2 regions of the Robbsia betulipollinis genome follow, and region 2 is predicted to be linked to the other one. Evidence: riboswitches for the same ligand, from Rfam matches in the RefSeq annotation. Region 2 holds a riboswitch; the other holds the start of a gene.
The links. Region 2 has a riboswitch for fluoride ahead of OVY01_RS20430 (voltage-gated chloride channel family protein). Riboswitches for the same ligand answer to the same signal wherever they lie in the genome.
Positions count from the first base shown of each region.

Region 1: it holds a riboswitch for fluoride, as region 2 does, so the genes downstream of both, OVY01_RS14525 (chloride channel protein) here and OVY01_RS20430 (voltage-gated chloride channel family protein) in region 2, are expected to answer to the same signal.

Region 1 is NZ_JAPMXC010000004.1:27,330-30,868, forward strand. Features, by position in the region: gene OVY01_RS14515 (endonuclease/exonuclease/phosphatase family protein) at 1-731, opposite strand, end outside; gene OVY01_RS14520 (Chromate resistance protein ChrB) at 744-1,286, opposite strand; fluoride riboswitch at 1,404-1,474, shown strand; partial or broken gene OVY01_RS14525 (chloride channel protein) at 1,556-2,146, shown strand; gene crcB (fluoride efflux transporter CrcB) at 2,222-2,611, shown strand; gene eno (phosphopyruvate hydratase) at 2,793-3,539, shown strand, end outside.
Region 2 is NZ_JAPMXC010000010.1:599,471-603,009, reverse strand. Features, by position in the region: gene OVY01_RS20435 (sulfite oxidase) at 1-659, opposite strand, end outside; gene OVY01_RS20430 (voltage-gated chloride channel family protein) at 747-2,027, opposite strand; fluoride riboswitch at 2,147-2,225, opposite strand; gene OVY01_RS20425 (sugar transporter) at 2,577-3,539, shown strand, end outside.

The DNA.
Region 1 (3,539 bases), on a different contig from region 2:
TAATGACGTGCACTCTTCGCCAGAGAAGCAGATGCGAGCAGGTAGTCGCAGCGCATATTTGCAAACTCGGCATTTGGATATCCTTGAGTGGGTACGGTTGCTGTCTTGCGAGCGTCAAGCTGGTTCCCAAGATCGACCCATCCGGCGGCTTCGAGCCTCGCCAATACGGTACGGTCCGCACTCACTAAACCATCATCTAGGTAGCGAATACGGTGGTGCGCCGGCAAGACATTGAAACCTTCTGGCTCAGGATCATGCGGTGAGGCAGCGTTGAAATCTCCGCCGAGCAACGTTAGCTTTTCGGGTGCGACTTGCACTGCCAAATATGCCGCCTCGCGACGGCGCACATCGGGTCCGTTTGGGCAAAGGTGCGCGCTAAGAAAGGTGATGGGCTCGCTAACGCCTGGAACCGCCACCTTCAGCGTAGCAAGCGCGTGGTGAAAATGACCACTATCTGGCTCAAAGGAAAGTGGACGAAGCGGCGTGCGGATAAAAATGGCCACGTGCTGACCGGTTCCTGGCGCGACCGCCAAGAACCCACGCAGACCAAGATGCTCTTCCATCGCATACAGCCACGCGCCTCCGTTAGCGTCAAAGCCCTTCGCCTCCTGCATCAGGAATACATCCGGGTGAATTTGATTTATTAACTCGATTTGCGCTCGGGCACGTACGTCGTTGGTACCCTCTCGCCCTGCGAACAAGGTGTTGTAGCTGAGAACGGTAAGTTGCATGTTCGCTCCAGATTAGCGGTTTTCGTCATGTGCTTCGAAAACGCGTTGGGCATAGACGTCTAGTAGACCTTCACATGCCGTCAGACGTCGCTGCGCCTCTTCCGCACGGGTGGCACCATAAAAGTCGAGCTTGCGAATCTTTTCCAGCCAGGTCTGCAGTTTTTTCAGGTCGGCGTCGTTTTCTTCGAGTTCCGCATAGGTGAAGTGATTCGCCGCGGTTTCCTTTGCGATTTCCGCGTCAAAGTCGTCACATTTGTCGATGAACTCGATGTACTGTTCATCGCGATCGGCCTTGAAGCGACCCAATACCTTATCTTCCTGACTTTGGTCGAGGGCAATCGTTTCAAGCAGCACCGACTCTCCAGCCATTTCGTGGATTTCGTTTTCCATGATCTTCAAGCGACGCGTGTGATCATCGGTCTTCGGCAGCAGGCACACGCCGTTTTGCAAGTAAATGCCGCCCATACCCTTGAGCTTTCGCCATAACGCGATTCGCGTTTTTGCGGGCTCGGCGGGGACCTTATAGGTCAGCAATAGCCAGTTTTGTGTCTTCATGCGAACAATCATAAAGTAACGATCGTAACAAATAAACTGTAGAGACAAATTGTTTTTTTTGTTCTAATCAAAAAAACTTCCGATTAATCTGGACGATTTGGGATCCATTCGGTATCGTTTGGTTAGGGAGATGGTGTTCCTCCTTTAACCGCAGTCGACATTGTGCTGCTGATGACGCCTACAGAAACCTGATCACGGTCAGGGCTGTAGGCGTTCGCGCACACTCTCTTGCCGTTGGTCAGCCCGAACAATTCGAGCAAATATGACCAATGCCGCGCCTTCCCCGCCCAGAACAACTCAAGCTTTTGCCGTATATCGGCAAGTGGCTTGTCATCGCCAGTGTCGTCGCTCTTCTCGCCGGCTGCGCCTCTGCGTTTTTCCTCGCTTCACTCGATCAGGCGACCGATTGGCGTGAAACCCATCATTGGATTATTTGGCTATTGCCTGTGGCAGGGTTTTCCGTAGGGCTTGTGTATCACCTGCTAGGGAAAACTGTCGATGGCGGCAACAATCTCATCATCGACGAAATCCACGACCCAAAGAATGTCGTGCCATTACGCATGGTTCCGCTGGTGTTGGGCGGAACCATTATTTCGCATTTATTTGGCGCAACAGTAGGCCGCGAGGGTACCGCTGTACAGATGGGCGGCGCACTCGCTGATCAGCTCACCCGATTGTTCCGCATACAGCAGGAAGACCGTCGCATCCTATTGATGGCCGGCATCAGCGCTGGCTTCGCGTCGGTGTTTGGAACGCCGTTGGCAGGCACGGTCTTTGGCCTCGAAGTGCTCACCATCGGGCGCATGCGCTATGACGCGCTGTTCCCCTGCATCGTCGCAGGCATTGTTGCCGACCAAGTGTGCCGTGCTCTGTGAGCTGCCTCTCATGAACACGCCAGTGGCAGGCGTAGCCACGCGCGTCAAGGCGGGATGATGATGTTCGGTGCTTCCACCGTTATCGCCATTAGCGCCGGCGCAACCGTTGGCGCTCTCACCCGCTATGGCCTAAGTCTGGCGATGAATGCATGGGTACCTAATCTGCCGATGGGAACACTTGCCTCGAATTTAATTGCTGCCTACATCGTCGGGTTCGCCATCGCTTATTTTGCTGTATCGCCGGGTCTATCTGCGGCATGGCGACTGTTTCTAATTACGGGCTTAGCGGGGGGACTCTCTACTTTTTCAACGTTTTCGGCTGAGCTGCTAACGACGCTGCGAGAGGGTCGCCTAGGTTGGTCGGCTCGCCTACTGGCGTTCCACGTCGGTGGTTCATTAGCCATGGCGGCTCTCGGCATGACTACCGTTTCTTTGGCGCGTCCAACCTGACGATGGCGCAAAGCCCTTCGGTGACCGTTCGGGCGTCCGTGTCGGCGGAATAAAGTGGTCGAGGTTTTTGGTTGTTGAAGCTCCAGGACGGGGATGAGGTGTCGAACACCCCGTTTGTTTACGCGATGCAGTCACCCATTAAATACGGGTCTTTTTGAACTATTTGCACTGGGAGTTGTTCATGGATTTTTCCATCCAAACGTTACACGCCCGCGAGATACTAGATTCTCGCGGCAATCCGACCGTCGAAGTTGACGTGCGGCTCATTGGTGGAGCGACCGGGCGCGCTGCGGTGCCATCGGGGGCTTCTACTGGCGTTCACGAGGCGGTCGAACTACGGGATGCGGACGCGAAGCGTTTTGGTGGTAAGGGTGTCCGCCATGCCGTTGCAAACGTCAATACTGAAATCGCCGTCGCCCTGCAAGGTATGGACGCGAGTGATCAAAGCGGGATTGATAGCGTCTTAATCGAATTGGACGGCACGCCGAACAAGGCTCGACTCGGCGCCAACGCTTTGCTGGCAGTGAGTTTATCGGTCGCACGAGCGGCCGCTCAGGGCGAAGGGCTACAGCTCTTTGAGTACCTAGGCGGCCCGCATGCGAACCGGATGCCAGTGCCGATGTTCAACATCCTCAACGGCGGTGTTCACACAAATTGGCAAGGCGCCGATTTTCAGGAGTTCATGATAGCGCCGGTCGGTGCGGAAAGCTTCGCTGAAGGCCTGCGATGGGGTGCCGAGATTTATCACTGTCTTCGCGACAACTTGAAAAAAAGCGGTCATTCCACGGCGGTGGGCGACGAAGGTGGCTTCGCGCCGGCGTTGAAGCGAAACAGCGACGCAGTGGAGCTGATCCTCACGGCTATTGAGACGGCCGGATACAAACCAGGAGAAGATGTCGTGATCGCCATCGATCCTGCATCCAGCGGA
Region 2 (3,539 bases):
TCCTGCGACTGGATATAGCAGGTGGACGGGCTCTCCTGCACGGTGATGGCGGTGAGCCACTTGGCGCTGCGCACGCCCGCGTAACCCGGAACGATGGCCCGCAGCGGCGCGCCGTGCTCGGCGGTGAGCGGCGCGCCGTTCATGTCGTAGGCCAGCAGGACCTCGGCCGAATTCGCCTTGCTCATCGGAATCGACACGCCGTAGCGAAATGCATGCCCTTCGACATGGCAATCGTCCAGCGAATCGAACGCGACATGCAAGGCGGGATCGCATTCGGCACCCGCGGCGCGCAGCACGTCCGCCAGCATGACGCCGCTCCAGGTCGCGTTGCCGATCGCGCCACCCGCCCACGGGTCGCCCGCCACGGGCTTCACGGCCTGCAGGTCGCTGCGGCGGTTGCCCGCGCATTGCAGTACCGCCTCGACCGTATGCCGCGTGAAATCGCCGCGCAACTGCGCCAGCGAGAAAGTCAGGGGCGCCCGCACACGGCCGCCGACGCTCACGCGGAACGATGCGATCTCGGGCCGCGGGATATCGCCATGACTGCGCACGTAGAAGACATCGGCGGGCGTAAGTTTCCACGTGCGCAGGAACCCCAGCCTGGGCTCCGCGTTATACGGATTCGCCGAATGGACGATCCGGGGTTCGAGTTGGGGCATGCGATGTCTCCGGAGAAGGTAGCGCGTTCGAGCAAGGGCCGTGCCGCCAGCTCATCTGCCAGCTCATCTGCCAGCTTACCTGTCCGTTTATTCGCCCGCTGCCGGACCGGTCGCCCCGGTGGCTTCCCCGTCTCCGGGGAACGACCGATGCTTGCTCTGTGCGATTCGCTGCGCCCGGTAGATACCGGCATGGCCGGAGAAAAGATAGGCGACGACACACGCCAGGCCGGCATACACACCAATATCGATGCCGAATAGCTCGACCGCCATGAGGGTCGACGCGATCGGGGTATTGGCCGCGCCCGCGAACACGGCCACGAAACCCAGGCCCGCCAGCACCGGGAAGGGCAGCGCCAGCACATGGGACAACGCATTGCCGAGCGTGGCGCCGATATAGAACAGCGGCGTGACTTCTCCGCCCTTGAAACCGGACGCCAGCGTCACCACCGTGAACGCGAATTTACCCGCGAAGTCGTGGATCGGGAGCGGCTGGCGGAAGGCAGCGACGATCGTCGGAATGCCCAGGCCGAGGTAACGGTGCGTACCGGGCAGAAACGACGCCAGCGCGACGACGGCGCCGCCGACCAGCGGCCGTAGCGGGGGATAGGCGATCCGGCGCTTGACCCAGCCGCCCAATGCATGCGTGGTGTTGGCGAACAGCATGCCCGCGATGCCGAAGATCATCCCCGCGACGATGGCCGATGCGAGGCCGGCGAGGCCGATGTGCGGCACGAAGGGGATCGTATAGCGCGTGTGTTCGATCCCCCAGGCGCGAGTGACCTGATCGGCCAGAATGGCGGAGAGAAAGCATGCCGGCAGCGCGTCGTAACGCAGTTGCCCGATCGCCAGCACTTCGAGACCGAAGACCGCGCCGGCCAGCGGCGTGCCGAACACCGAGGCGAATCCGGCGGCGATGCCCGCCATCAGCAACAGGCGCCGGTCCTCGCGGTCCAGCCGGAAAACCTGCGCCACCCGGTCGGCGAGCGCGCCGCCCATCTGCACCGCGGTCCCTTCCCGTCCGGCCGACCCGCCGAACAGGTGCGTCGCGACCGTCGCGCCGAGCACCAGGAAAGCCATGCGCCTGGGAACCAGTTTTTTGGGATCGTGGATTTCGTCGATCAGGAGGTTATTGCCCGCCTCGACGCTGCTCCCGAAGCGGTAGTACACCCAGCCGACCGCGAACCCGCCGAAGGGCAGCAGGCAAATCAACCAGCCGTGGACGACGCGCGTGTTCGTCACGAGATCCAGGCTCCACAGCAGCAGCGCGGACGCGCTGCCGGAGAGCCCGCCAACCAGGGCGGAGAACGCCAGCCAGCGGCCCAGACGGGGCACCATGGCGAACTGTTCGGGCAAAAAGGGAGCTTTCATAAGACACCAGATTCATGCATTTCAAACCTGGGTAGCGAGAAGCCGCAGAAGCCGCGAAGGCATCACGAAGGCACCGCGACGATGCTGCGTGCGAACGCCCACGACTTCCCTCGACCTAGGAATTCGTAGGCATCATCAACCGGCAAGGCCGGTGGTTCGCTGTCAGGCGGCGGGAGGCATGCCATCTCCGCTGAGCAATATAGCACGAGCCTGCGGTAGCGCAGTGGCGCGTTGTCACACCCCAAAATAAATTTCGCGTGCTTCCCCTGCCTGAATACCCTTCCGCTTCAACCACTTGACGGCAGTAGAACGCATGGTTAACCCTAGTAGCCCGCGCGATTGACTTGTGGAGGACGGAAGCACCGGCGTACACTTTTCCGCAGCCCGCCTTCCTGCCGCCCTTCGCTGCTTCCCGCCGCTTCCAGCGCGTCTGCTTCCACCGCCATTTCAACCCGCGGGAAGCAGCGTCATGCGCGCGCGTGCGCCGTTGTCCGAACGGCCGGCAGGAGACGGGGGTTTTTCCATTCTTCTTCGAGCACCCGAATTTCCATGGTAACGGACGCACCCGCCCCCGCCGCCAGCTGGCGCGGCGTCATCGCGCTGGCTCTGGCCGCCTTCATCTTCAACACCACTGAATTCGCCCCCATCGCGCTGCTCAGCGACATCGGCCGCAGTTTCGATATGCGGCCGTCCGAAGTCGGCCTGATCCTCACCGTCTATGCGTGGGTGGTGGCGTTGATGTCGTTGCCGATGATGCTGCTCACCCGCACCATCGAGCGGCGCAAGCTGCTGGTGGGCGTCTTCATCGTCTTCATCGCCAGCCACGTGCTGTCCGGCGTGGCCTGGAGTTTCGCCGTGCTGGAAGCCAGCCGCATCGGCATCGCCTTCTCCCACGCGGTGTTCTGGTCGATCACCGCATCGCTCGCCGTGCGTATCGCCCCGCCCGGCAAGCGGACCCAGGCGCTGGGGCTGCTGGCCACCGGCACCTGCCTGGCCATGGTGCTCGGCATCCCGCTGGGCCGGGTGGTCGGCGAGGTGCTGGGATGGCGCTGGACCTTCCTGGCGATCGCCGGCATCGCGGCCGCCACTGTCTACCAGCTGACGCGCATCCTGCCGCCGTTGCCCAGCGAGAACGCCGGTTCGTTGCGCAGCCTGCCGCTATTGTTCAAGCGCCCGGCGCTGCTATGCGTCTATCTGCTCACCGCGCTCGTGGTCACCGCCCATTTCACTGGGTACAGCTACATCGAACCGTTCGCGCGTGAGGTGGCGGGCATGAGCGGCACGATGGTCACCGCGTTGCTGCTGCTGTTCGGCGGCTCCGGCGTGATCGGCTCGCTCTTGTTCAGCCGCTATAGCGACCGCTTCCCGAACGGTTTTCTGTTTGCCACGATCGCCGGTATCGCCGCCTGCCTTCTGCTGCTGCTCCCGTTCGCCGCGAACCCCTATCTCCTGGCTCTCCTGAGCGTGTTCTGGGGCATCGCCATCATGTGCTTCGGCCTGATCCTGCAGGCC